Regions from separate parts of the Streptomyces sp. NPDC089915 genome, predicted to be linked through region 1. Evidence: riboswitches for the same ligand, from Rfam matches in the RefSeq annotation. Region 1 holds a riboswitch; each other region holds the start of a gene.
The links. A riboswitch is a leader RNA that binds a small molecule or an ion and turns the genes downstream of it on or off. The one in region 1 is predicted to bind cobalamin.

Region 1 (2,893 bases):
GAGGCGCTGGCGCAGGCCGCCAAGGACGTGGAGGAGACCAGCCTGCTCTCCCGCACGGGCGGCGCGCCCACGTTCGCGCTCGGGATGTCGGAGATCTTCTCCTCCGTGTTCGGCGGGGCCGGGATGAAGGCGTTCTGGTACCACTTCGCCATCATGTTCGAGGCCCTGTTCATCCTGACGACGGTGGACGCGGGCACCCGCGTCGGCCGGTTCATGCTCCAGGACACCCTGGGCAACGTGCACAAGTCCTTCAAGGACATCAGCTGGAAGCCGGGCGTGTGGGTGGCCAGCGCGGTCGTCGTCGGCGGCTGGGGCTACTTCCTGTGGGTCGGCGTCAAGGACCCGCTGGGCGGCATCAACCAGCTCTTCCCGCTGTTCGGGATCGCGAACCAGCTGCTCGCCGCCGTCGCCCTGGCGGTCTGCACCACGCTGCTGGTGAAGTCCGGCCGCCTCAAGTGGGCCTGGGTCACCGGCGTCCCGCTGGCCTGGGACGTGGCCGTCACCCTCACCGCGAGCTACCAGAAGGTCTTCTCCGACGACGTGAAGATCGGCTTCTTCGCGCAGCGCGACAAGTACCAGACCGGCATCGACGCCGGGAAGGTGCTGCCGCCCGCCAAGAACATGGACGAGATGCACACCGTGGTCACCAACGCCACGGTCGACGGGGTCCTCTCGGCCCTCTTCGCCGTCCTGATCATCATCGTCCTGGTGGACGCCGCGCGGATCTGCTTCAAGGCCGCCTCCGCCCCGGACTCGGTCCGCCTCTCCGAGGTCCCGTGGTCCGAGTCGAAGATCATCGCCCCGGCGGGCCTGATCGCCACCGCCGAGGAGAAGGCCGAGCTCGCCGCGGCCGGCCTCGACGGGGGCGGCGGCCGGGTGAAGGACCCCGTCGCGTGAGCGGTGTCCGCGGGGCGCTGGCGAAGGCGCGGTACTACGTACGGGAGTTCTCCGGCGAGGCCGCGTACGACCGCTACGTCGCCCACGCCCGCTCCCACGACCCCGCGGCCGAGGTCCTGACCCGCCGCGCGTTCGAACGGGCCCGCACCGACGCCCGAGAGGCGGACCCCCGCGAGGGCTTCCGCTGCTGCTGAACGGCCACCGAGGGTCACCGAGGGCCCCGTCGTCCCCCACCGGGACGGCGGGGCCTTCGGCATGCCGGGGCCGTGGCGCACACTCGGGGGCATGGACTTCGAGATCAGGACGGCAAGGGAAGACGAGTACGGGCGGCTCGGGGAGATCACCGGGCTGGCCTACACCGGGGACGGGCTGCTCGAATCGGGCGACGGCGACCGCTACCTGAACGTGCTCCGCGACGTCGCCGGCCGGGCCGGGGACGGGGAGGTGCTCGTCGCCGTGCGCGAGGGGGTGCTCCTCGGCGGGGTGACCTTCGCCGCACCCGGGAGCCGGCTCGCGGACATCGCCGGCCCGCACGACGCCGAGTTCCGGATGCTCGCGGTGGCCGCCGAGGCCCGCGGCCAGGGGGTCGGGGAGGCCCTCGTACGGGCCTGCGTGGAACGGGCCCGGGCCCTGGAGGGGGTCACCGCGCTGGTGCTGTCCACCCAGCCGGCCATGCGCGGGGCCCAGCGGATCTACGGGCGGCTCGGGTTCACCCGTACGCCCGAACGGGACTGGTCGCCCGTCCCGGAACTGCCCCTGCTCACGTACCGACTGGAGCTGTGACGACACGCTCCGCATGCGCCCGACACAACATGTGGGGGCTACCGCATCAGGTCGCCCCCACATGTATGCTCATGGCTGCTGCCGCCGCAGGGGAATCCGGTGGGAATCCGGAACTGTCCCGCAACGGTGTGACGTACGCCCACGGGCGTATCCGCGAGTCCGAAGACCTGCCGGCAGTGCCCCCGGATCGACCGAGCCGGGGTGTCGATTCGTCCGGGCCTCGCGGTTGGGCCGGTGGACGCCATGCGGTGCCGAACGCGCTTCTGCGCGCGCCCGCATGCGCCCGCTCGCGCCCCGCTCCGCCGATGACCGGGCCGAGTGAGGGAGAGCTCCCCCGTGACCATCGCGCCCGCCGCACCGCGCGCCGAGTCCGACCACCCCGAAGCAGAAGGTCCCGGGGCCGCGCTGCTGCGGACCCTCACCGAGCTCACGGCCGACCTCCCCGACACCGACCCCGGCCGGATCGCCGCCGCCGCCCTGCGCGGCCGCAGCGCCGCCGCCGACGAGGCCGAGCTGCGCGGGCTCGCCACCGAGGCCGCGGCCGGCCTGATCTCCGAGGACCCGGCCTACTCCCGGCTCGCCGCCCGCCTGCTGACGCTGGCCGTCGCCGACGAGGCCGCCGGCCAGGGCTCGTCCTCCTTCGCCGAGTCCGTCGCCGTCGGCCACCGCGAGGGCCTGATCGCCGACCGCACCGCCGAGTTCGTCGCCGCCCACGCCGCCCGGCTGAACGCCCTGGTCGAGCACGCGCTCGCCGAGGGCGCGGACGACCGCTTCGGCTTCTTCGGCCTGCGCACCCTGCACAGCCGCTACCTGCTGCGCCACCCGATCACCCGCCAGGTGATCGAGACCCCGCAGTACTTCATGCTGCGCGTGGCCTGCGGCCTGGCAGAGGACGAGAGCGTCCGCGCCGTCGAGGAGGTGGCCTCGCTGCACCGGCTGATGAGCCGCCTCGACTACCTGCCGTCCTCCCCCACCTTGTTCAACTCGGGTACGCGGCACCCGCAGATGTCCTCCTGCTACCTCCTCGACTCCCCGCTGGACGAGCTGGACTCCATCTACGACCGCTACCACCAGGTCGCCCGCCTCTCCAAGCACGCCGGCGGCATCGGCCTGTCGTACTCCCGCATCCGCGCCCGCGGTTCGCTGATCCGCGGCACCAACGGGCACTCCAACGGCATCGTGCCGTTCCTGAAGACCCTCGACGCCTCCGTCG
Region 2 (2,893 bases), on a different contig from region 1:
ACCGGACGGGGTGGCGCCGCCTGTCGCGGCGGCCAGCACGTCGCCGAGGGTGGTGGTCGTCCCGGTCGGGGTGAAGGCCACCGAGCAGACCTTGAGGCCGCCGGCGCCGTCGTCGACGGTCAGTGCCAGTTTCGTGGCCGTGCCGGCGGTGAAGGTGGACTGGGCGACCCACTGCGGGGCGCCGGGGGTGACGGGGACGGGCGGGGCGGTGGTGAAGCCTCCGCCGGCGACCGCGCGCAGGGCGTCGATGGAGGCGTACGCGCTGGCGCTGGTGTCGGAGGGCTTGTACTTGAAGCCGCCCGCCGGGTTGTACTGGTTGGCGATGAGGAAGTCGATCGGCGTCTTGCCGCTGCCGGTGAGGAAGTCACCGGTCTGCGGGTTGAATCCGCAGGCGTTGAGGCCGGCCACGCCCCAGCCGTTCGAGCTGGTGTTGACTCCGTAGAGGGAGTTGAAGGCGCCGCTTCCGGAAACGAGCTTGCTCTTCAGGAAGTTCTTCGCCTCGACGACGTCGGTGTCGGTGTTCGCGACGCCGGAGACGCACAGGGCCGCCATGGCCGCGCCGGTCATGTCCACGTCGCCCGCGGAGTTGAGGACGGTCGGGTTGCCCTCGGCCTTGTTGTAGGTCCAGCCGCCGTCGACGTGCTGGTTGGCCCGGATGCGGGTGACCATCGCGTCGGTCAGCGCCTGCGGCACGCGCGCACCGCCGGCCTGGGTCTTGGCCCCGCCCAGCGAAAGGGCCGCGAAGACCGTGCCGTTGAAGTTCCCGGACGGACCGAAGTAGCCGGTCTCGGCGGTCTGCCAGTAGGAGTAGACGTTCGCGATGAGGTTGCGGGAGGCGGAGACGCGGGCCGGGTCGATGCCGGCGGCGTAGGCGTTGAGGGTGCCTCGCTCGTAGTCCGTCACGACCGGGGAGGCCTGCGGCCAGCCCGCCGTCGAGAGCAGGTTGCGGTAGACGGTGCGCGCGTTCTTCGTGGTGTCGCCGCCGGGGTGGACGTCGACGACCGCCGTGCCGGTGGCCGCGAAGGCGGTGAACGCCCATTCGTTGGACAGTCCGGCCCCGGCGTACGAACCGTCCGCGGCCTGGAGGGACTTGAGATAGGTCACACCGTTCGTCTTGGACGTGGCGATCTGTGCGGGCGAGGAGGTGGCGAAGGCCGGCAGCGTGGTGAGGGCGAGGGCGCCGAGCGCGGCGGGCACCGCGAGCGTGAGGCGGCGGGCGGTACGGGGACGGGACATGGCCTGCTCCTGGAATGAGGGACGCCGACCTGACCGGAGCTCGTGCGGGCGGACGGCCCGGAGCTCGGTGGCGGCCGTCCGAACGCGTGGTACGGCTTGTGATGTGCCATGCCGCACGGGCATTCGGGCTCGGAACGGCCCCCTGCCGTTCCACACCGCTGCGCGTCAGCCCCGGATTCGCACCGGGTTCCCCCATGTGGCAGCCCAGGACGCTACCCGAGTGATCAACGGTCCGCCAGCCACCGTGAGCGGCCCCGATCGAGGGGCCGGGAGCCCGTTCCGCGTGAGACGCAGACCACCTTGACGGTGTCTTTATCCGCGTGTTCCACTCCGACTGATAAGCACTCAGCTCCAGGGGAAGCCGGTCGAAATCCGGCGCTGACCCGCAACCGTAGGCCCGGCACCGCCCGGGCGAGTCGGAATGCCTGGAGCCAGGTTTTTTGCAGCGAGAAACGCCGTCGCGGACTACGGCGTGGTTCGAAACGGCCTTCCCTGCCGCCATGCCGGCCGCGGGAGTCCTTTTGCCACGCACAGGTCCGCCCGGCCGACACGAGGGGCCGTGGTGGGGACCGCACAGCAAGCAGAGCAACGCATGCGGCACAAGGGGCTGTTGTCGCTCACAGCGGCGGCGCTGCTGACCTTCGCCGCGGGCGTGACCTTCGTGGGCGGGGCCGTGCCCGCGTCGGCCGACCCGGTCGAGCGGTGCACGGCCACCACCGGCGCCCTCGTCGCCGTGGACTTCGGCCCGTTCGGCGGCAAGCTGGAGAAGGGCTGCGACACCACCCCCACCACCGGCTACGAGCTGCTGCGGACCGCCGGGTTCACCATGGAGGGCACCGTCCACGACGGCCCCGCCTTCATCTGCCGCATCGGCAAGGGCACCGGCACGCAGTACCCCACGCCCGAGAGGGAACCCTGCGTCCTCACTCCGCAGGCGACCGCCTACTGGTCGTACTGGACCGCCTCGCCCGGCCAGCGGAAGTGGTCCTACAGCCAGCAGGGGGCCATGGCCCGGCACCCGAAGCCCGGTGATGTGGAGGCCTGGGTCTACGGCGGCACCGACGTCGCCGGCACGAAGGGCAAGCCGTCCTTCACTCCGGACGACGTCCGTGGCTTCACCACCCCCGACCCCACCGTTCCGACGGCACCGCCCAAGGTCCCGGCCGGCCGGGTCGACGTGCCCGCGGCCACCCGCTGGGTCACCGGGACGCTGACGGACGGGGAACGCGTCGTCGACGAGGGCTCCACCACCCCCAACCACTTCCTCACCACCGAAGCGGTGTTCGCCCTCGCGGCGGCCGACCGCAAGAGCCCGGCTGCGAAGAAGATCGCCGACTTCCTCGCCACGCCCGCGCAGACCGACGCGTACGCCTACCCGGCCGGGAAGGACCGCATCCCCGACGCCACCGCCGCTGCCCGCCTCGCCCTCGTCGCCGAGGCCACCGGCAAGGACCCCCGCGCGTTCGGCGGCCACGACCTGCTCGGCGACCTGGTGAAGTACGCCTGCCCCCGCGACATCGGCGACGGCGAGACGGTCGAAGGCTGCTTCACTAAGGGCGACTTCCGCACGACCGGGCAGGCCGACGGGCAGGCCATGGCCGTCCTCGCCCTGGTCAACGCCGGTATGACGCCCCCGGCCGGCTCCGTGGCCCGGCTG
Region 3 (2,893 bases), on a different contig from region 1:
CAGGGGCAGCGCCCCCGTGACGCAGAACCCCAGCGGGACCCGGAAGGCCCGCCACAACTGCCGCCCGGACACCCCGGCGGGCCCCAGCAGCACGGCCAGGGTGGCCGCGGCCACCAGCGGTCCGCCGGGCCACGGCGGCAGGCACACCGCGGTGAGGGTCAGCCCGAACCCCAGGACGGCCTTCTCCAGCGGATGGCGGCCGCGCCAGCGGCTGGAGTGCGCCGCCACGTCGATGGGCAGCACCGGCTACGGCTCCCGCGCGGGCTCGGCGGGTGCCTGCGCCTGCGCGAGGGCCTGCGCCGCACCCTGGCGGCGGCCCTTGCGGACCCCGAAGTAGTACGCGAGGACGCCCGCGCCCAGGGCCGCCTGGAGGGCGAACAGCGCCGACTCGATCTCGCCCGACGGGGGCTCGTACAGCGGGGAGAACCAGGGCTTGTAGTCCGGCTTCAGCTCGGTGATGGCCGACTCCGCCTGGGCGTCGGCGCCCGCGAAGGGCTCCTCCTTGCCCTCGCCGAGCCCCAGCGCGAGCGGGAGCACGGCCAGCGCCGCCACCAGGAGCAGCAGCAGGGTGTTGATCTTGGCGTTCCTGGTCATCGGGCCGTCGCCTCCTCGGTCCGCGGCGTACCGGTCAGCTTGGCGATCCCCAGCCGGACCAGGTCCGACTTGCTCGACTGCATCAGCAGCCGCATCACGAGCACCGTCAGCAGCCCCTCGCTGACGGCGAGCGGGATCTGGGTGAGCGCGAAGATGCCGGCGAACTTCTCCAGGGAGCCGAGGAAGCCGCTGGCCGGGTCGGGGAAGGCCAGCGCCAGCTGGACCGAGGTCACGCAGTAGGTGACCAGGTCGGCGAAGAAGGCCCCGAAGAACACGGTGACCATCAGCGGGGCGCCGGACCGGCGCAGCAGCCGGTAGACCGCGTACCCGGCCCAGGGCCCGGCGATGGCCATCGAGAAGACGTTGGCGCCCAGGGTGGTGAGCCCGCCGTGCGCCAGCAGCAGGGCCTGGAACAGCAGGGTGATGGTGCCGAGCACCGCCATGATGGGCGGCCGGAACAGGATGGCGCCGAGTCCGGTCCCGGTGGGGTGCGAGCAACTGCCCGTGACCGAGGGGATCTTCAGGGCGGACAGGACGAAAGTGAACGCTCCGGACGCCCCCAGGAGCAGCGTGCTCTCCGGGTGGGACTTCACCTCGCGGGTCAGGGCGCGGACCCCGTGGACGACGAACGGGGCGGACGCGGCGCCCCAGGCGGCCGCGTGCAGCGGGGGCAGGAACCCCTCGGCTATGTGCATGAGTCGGGAGACCTCTCCAGCACCTCGTGGATGGACGTAAGCGCCCCGGCCGGTCTCCTGGCTGACGGGTACTGCCGCCCCGGCTCCGCCTTCCCGGGTCCGTACGGTCTCCCGTGCGGTCCCAGTGGCTCCCGCGAGGGGTGGAGCTGGACTTCCCGATCACAGTGGCGAGGGCCGCACCGGTTTCACACCGGTTTCCCGAACACCAAGGCCCGCTGACCCTAGTCGCCCGCACGGACCGGTATCAACCCGGACCGATCCGGCCGATCGGACGGCCGAATTCCGTTTGCCCCCCGGACGGGCCCCGAGCGCTGGCGGGGGCGGCGGCCGGCCCGCAGGGTGGGGGTGTGGCCGACTACGACTACTCCGACCTGTCCGCAGTCTTCGTCAACTGCACCCTCAAACGCTCTCCCGAGACCAGCAACACCGAGGGGCTGATCTCCAAGAGCCGCGCCGTCATGGAGTCGGCCGGGGCCCGCACCGAGCTGATCCGCGCCGTCGACCACGACATCGCGACCGGCGTCTGGCCGGACATGACCGACCACGGCTGGGAGAGCGACCAGTGGCCGGTGCTCTACAGCCGGATCATGGACGCCGACATCCTCGTCCTGTGCGGCCCGATCTGGCTCGGCGACAACAGCTCCGTCATGAAGAAGGTCGTCGAGCGGCTGTACTCCTGCTCCTCGCTGCTGAACGACGCGGGCCAGTACGCCTACTACGGGCGCGTCGGCGGGGCGCTGATCACCGGGAACGAGGACGGCGTCAAACACTGCGCCATGAACCTCCTCTACAGCCTCCAGCACCTGGGCTACGCGATCCCGCCGCAGGCCGACGCGGGCTGGATCGGGGAGGCCGGGCCCGGGCCCTCGTACCTGGACCCGGGCTCCGGCGGCCCCGAGAACGACTTCACCAACCGCAATACGGCGTTCATGTCCTGGAACCTGATGCACCTCGCGGCGCTCCTCAAGCGCGCCGGCGGCTTCCCCGCCCACGGCAACCAGCGGTCCCTGTGGGACGCCGGCTGCCGTTTCGACTTCCCGAACCCGGAACACCGCTGAGGGCGGCCCGGTGTCAGCAGGTGTTCGGGTGGGCGACGTCCACCACGAGCCGCTCGGGCGCGTGCAGGACGGAGGTGCTGTAGACGGGCTGGGTGTCGAAGGCGGCTCCGAAGGTCACGTACCCCTCGTAGTCGCCGGTCAGGGCGAGGCCCTTGAGCTTGCTGAGGCCGATCTGCTGGAGCCGGGGCCCCCGGTAGACGTTGTTGCCCGCGTCGTCGTGGCCGGCGGCGGGGTGCAGGCGGATCTCCAGGAAGTACTTCCCCGGCAGCGGGACGGGCTTGCCCGACCCGTCGTAGACCAGCTGGGAGACGGGAGTGACGGTGAAGGGCGGAACGGAGCCCTGGAGGTCGACGACGATCCGGTCGTACGTGCAGTGACCGCCCCAGCGGGCGTTGACGACGAGCGGGGTCGTGGAGCGGACGGCGGCCGGTGCGGCTGCCGAGGCCGGTGCGGCGAGCGCGAGCCCTGCGGTCAGCAGGGCGCCCGTGGCCAGGGCCACGATCCGGCGGCGGTGCGGGTGGTGACGCATGGCGTCCCCCCGATCCT
Region 4 (2,893 bases), on a different contig from region 1:
AGCGGTAGTCGGGCTTGGTGGTGTTGGCGAAGATCTTGCCGTCGGTGCCCGGGGTGTCCCAGGCCATGCCCATCTCGATCATGTGCACGTCGACCCCGGCCTGGGCGAGCCGCAGCGCGGCGACGGAGCCGCCGTAGCCGGTGCCGATGACGAGGGCGGGGACGTGGGTCCCGGACGCGATGGGGGCGTTCGTGACGGCGGTGGCGGGATTCGCGCGGGCCGGCGTGGTGTTGACGGCGAGGGCCATGGCCCCCAGAAGAGAACTGGTTCCAGCAATGAATCCACGTCGGGAGACACCCTTGGTCACCTTGCTGTGCAGGCCTTTGTCGCTCATGTGGCGTTCCTCACTCTCGACGGAGTGGGAACAAGTTCTACTGGCGGGTGCCTGCTAAGTCACTAGATACGTCGAGGTAATTTCCGGCTGGTTCCGGCAGGGGGCGCGGCGGGGGTCACGTCAGCGGTCGCGGCAGGGGCGCGGCTCGGGTCAGGGCAGGCTCCAGTGGGCGACGTCGTCGCCGAGCCCGCCGTCGAGGGCGAACTGCACCGCCGCCGGGCGGGCTTCGGACGGCAGCCTGAAGGTGACGTAGCCGGTGGCCGACCCGCCCGGGGCCAGGGTGACGGCGTCGGGGAGGGCCTGGCCCGCGTCCGTGGCGCCGCTCAGGCCGGTGAAGCGCCGGCCGGTCGTGTCCAGGAGGTGGGCGGCCGGGGCGGGGGAGTCCTCGTACGGCACCGTCCCGGTGTTGCGCAGGCGCAGTTCCACGGCGACCAGCCGGTCGGCCCCGGGCGCCGGCGCGGGCCCCGCCGGGTCGACGACCCGGGTCAGGGTGACGTCGAGCCGCTCGCCCGGGCGGTCGCCGTCGAGGGAGACGGTCTCGCCGGAGCCGCCGGTGCCCGCACCGAGCAGCAGCGCCGCCAGGAGGGGCGCCAGGAGGAGGCGGGCGGCCCTGGCCGGGCGCCCGGGACCGCTATGGCCCGGGTGGCTGCCGTGACGCATGAGCGACCTCCTCCGCACCTCCCCTCGCCGCCCACGATCCTCCGTACCGGCCGCTCCCGCCACCGGCGGCGGGGGCGGTTCGGGAGCCCTTGGTCCCCTCTGTGGGGCAAACACGGCATCTGGCAGACTTGGCCGGGTTGTCCCGGGCGGTGCAGGACAGGAAACCGGTGTGAATCCGGTGCGGTCCCGCCACTGTGACCGGCGACCCCCTCCGCGGGGTCCCGGGAGTCAGACACTGACGCACCGCCTCTTCACGTCGACCGGGGACGAGGATCCCCCGGAGAGGCCTCACCATGCCGCGTTTCCGCGCCGCCCCGCGCCCGCTCACCGCGCTCGCGCTCCTGCTGTCCCTGACCGCGTGCGGCGGTCCGCCCGGGGAGGAACGGCCCGCCCCCGGCGCCCGGTCCGCGCCCGGGTTCCCGTACACCGTGACCAACTGCGGGGTCAGCAGCACCTATCAGGCCCCGCCCGAGCGCGCCGTCACCATGAACCAGCACGCCACCGAGATCATGCTGGCCCTCGGCCTCCAGGACCGGATGGCCGGCACCGCCTACCTCGACGACGCGGTGCTGCCCGCCTACCGGAGCGCCTACGAGGGCGTCAAGGTGCTGGCGAAGGAGTACCCGTCGAAGGAGGTGCTCCTCGCGGCCGACCCGGACTTCGTGTACGGCGGCTACTCCAGCGCCTTCGACAAGAACCAGGGCCGCGACCGCGAGGGGCTGGCCCGGGCCGGGATCGGCTCCCGGCTCAGCGTCGAGTACTGCACCCCGGGCCGCGTCGGGCTGGCCCAGCTGAAGACCGAGATCACCGAGGTCGCCCGGACCTTCGGCGTGCCCGAGCGCGGCACGGCCCTCATCGAGGACGAGCAGCGCCGGATCGACGCCGTCACCGCGCGGGTCGGCAACCGGCCCCGCCCGTCCGTCTTCGTCTACGACTCGGGAGAGTCCTCCGCCTTCACCTCCGGGGGCAACGGCATCGGCAACGAGATCGTCTCCCTGGCCGGGGGGACGAACGTCTTCGCCGACCTCCAGGACACCTTCGGCGACGTGCCGTGGGAGAAGGTCATCGAGCGGCGGCCCGAGACCATCCTCATCTACGACTACGGCGGCACCCCCGTGGAGGCGAAGAAGCAGCGCCTGTTGAACGATCCGGCGCTGGCGGAGGTTCCCGCCGTGAAGAACCGCCGGTTCGTCGTGCTGCCGCTGTCCTCGGCCGTCCTCGGCGTGCGCGTGGCCGACGCGGTCGAGTCCCTCGGCCGCCAGCTCCACCCCGACGCCGCGTGACCGGGCGCCGCCGCACCGCGGCCGTCCTGGTGCTCCTCGCGGCCGCGCTGGCCGGCGCGATGGTGGCGGGGCTGGCCCTGGGACCCGTACGCATCGCCCCAGGCCGGGTGTTCGACCTCCTGCTGGCCGGGCCCGGCGGCCGGGGCGGGGCCTTCGCCTCCATCGTGTGGGAGGTGCGGATGCCGCGCGTGCTGCTCGGGGCCGTGGTCGGCGCCGGGCTCGCGGTCTCCGGCGCCGTGCTCCAGGCCCTGGTCCGCAACGCCCTCGCCGACCCCTTCCTGCTGGGTGCCTCCTCGGGCGCGTCGGCGGGGGCGGTGCTGGTCATCGTGCTCGGGGTGGGCGCCGGGACCGCCTTCGGACTCCCGCTGGCCGCGTTCGCCGGCTCCCTCGCCGCGCTCGTCGCCGTCTACGCCCTGGCCCGGCGCGGCGGCACCATGACCACCGGGCGGCTGATCCTGGCCGGGGTCGCCGTGCAGTACGTCCTGTCGGCGCTGACCAGCCTGGTCCTCGTGCTGTCCGCGCGCCCCGACCAGCTCCGCTCCGTGCTCTTCTGGACGCTGGGCGGCCTGGGCGGGGCCCGCTGGGACGAACTCGCCCTGCCGGCCGTCGCGCTGCT

Region 2: linked by a shared signal. The riboswitch ahead of AB0O29_RS08025 (hypothetical protein) and the one ahead of AB0O29_RS06655 (ribonucleoside-diphosphate reductase subunit alpha) in region 1 are both predicted to bind cobalamin.
Region 3: linked by a shared signal. The riboswitch ahead of AB0O29_RS06125 (energy-coupling factor ABC transporter permease) and the one ahead of AB0O29_RS06655 (ribonucleoside-diphosphate reductase subunit alpha) in region 1 are both predicted to bind cobalamin.
Region 4: linked by a shared signal. The riboswitch ahead of AB0O29_RS22815 (ABC transporter substrate-binding protein) and the one ahead of AB0O29_RS06655 (ribonucleoside-diphosphate reductase subunit alpha) in region 1 are both predicted to bind cobalamin.

What each region holds. Positions count from the first base shown of each region.
Region 1 covers NZ_JBFBGN010000013.1:48,129-51,021, forward strand. Annotated here, with positions in the region: gene AB0O29_RS06640 (carbon starvation CstA family protein) at 1-897, shown strand, start outside; gene AB0O29_RS06645 (YbdD/YjiX family protein) at 894-1,091, shown strand; gene AB0O29_RS06650 (GNAT family N-acetyltransferase) at 1,183-1,680, shown strand; cobalamin riboswitch at 1,736-1,870, shown strand; gene AB0O29_RS06655 (ribonucleoside-diphosphate reductase subunit alpha) at 2,017-2,893, shown strand, end outside.
Region 2 covers NZ_JBFBGN010000017.1:7,435-10,327, reverse strand. Annotated here, with positions in the region: gene AB0O29_RS08025 (hypothetical protein) at 1-1,236, opposite strand, end outside; cobalamin riboswitch at 1,333-1,471, opposite strand; cobalamin riboswitch at 1,543-1,684, shown strand; gene AB0O29_RS08020 (prenyltransferase/squalene oxidase repeat-containing protein) at 1,799-2,893, shown strand, end outside.
Region 3 covers NZ_JBFBGN010000012.1:26,959-29,851, forward strand. Annotated here, with positions in the region: gene cbiQ (cobalt ECF transporter T component CbiQ) at 1-243, opposite strand, end outside; gene AB0O29_RS06120 (energy-coupling factor ABC transporter substrate-binding protein) at 247-594, opposite strand; gene AB0O29_RS06125 (energy-coupling factor ABC transporter permease) at 591-1,289, opposite strand; cobalamin riboswitch at 1,319-1,514, opposite strand; gene AB0O29_RS06130 (flavodoxin family protein) at 1,637-2,347, shown strand; gene AB0O29_RS06135 (hypothetical protein) at 2,361-2,876, opposite strand.
Region 4 covers NZ_JBFBGN010000080.1:20,506-23,398, reverse strand. Annotated here, with positions in the region: gene AB0O29_RS22825 (GMC oxidoreductase) at 1-334, opposite strand, end outside; gene AB0O29_RS22820 (hypothetical protein) at 485-994, opposite strand; cobalamin riboswitch at 1,113-1,252, shown strand; gene AB0O29_RS22815 (ABC transporter substrate-binding protein) at 1,288-2,277, shown strand; gene AB0O29_RS22810 (iron ABC transporter permease) at 2,337-2,893, shown strand, end outside.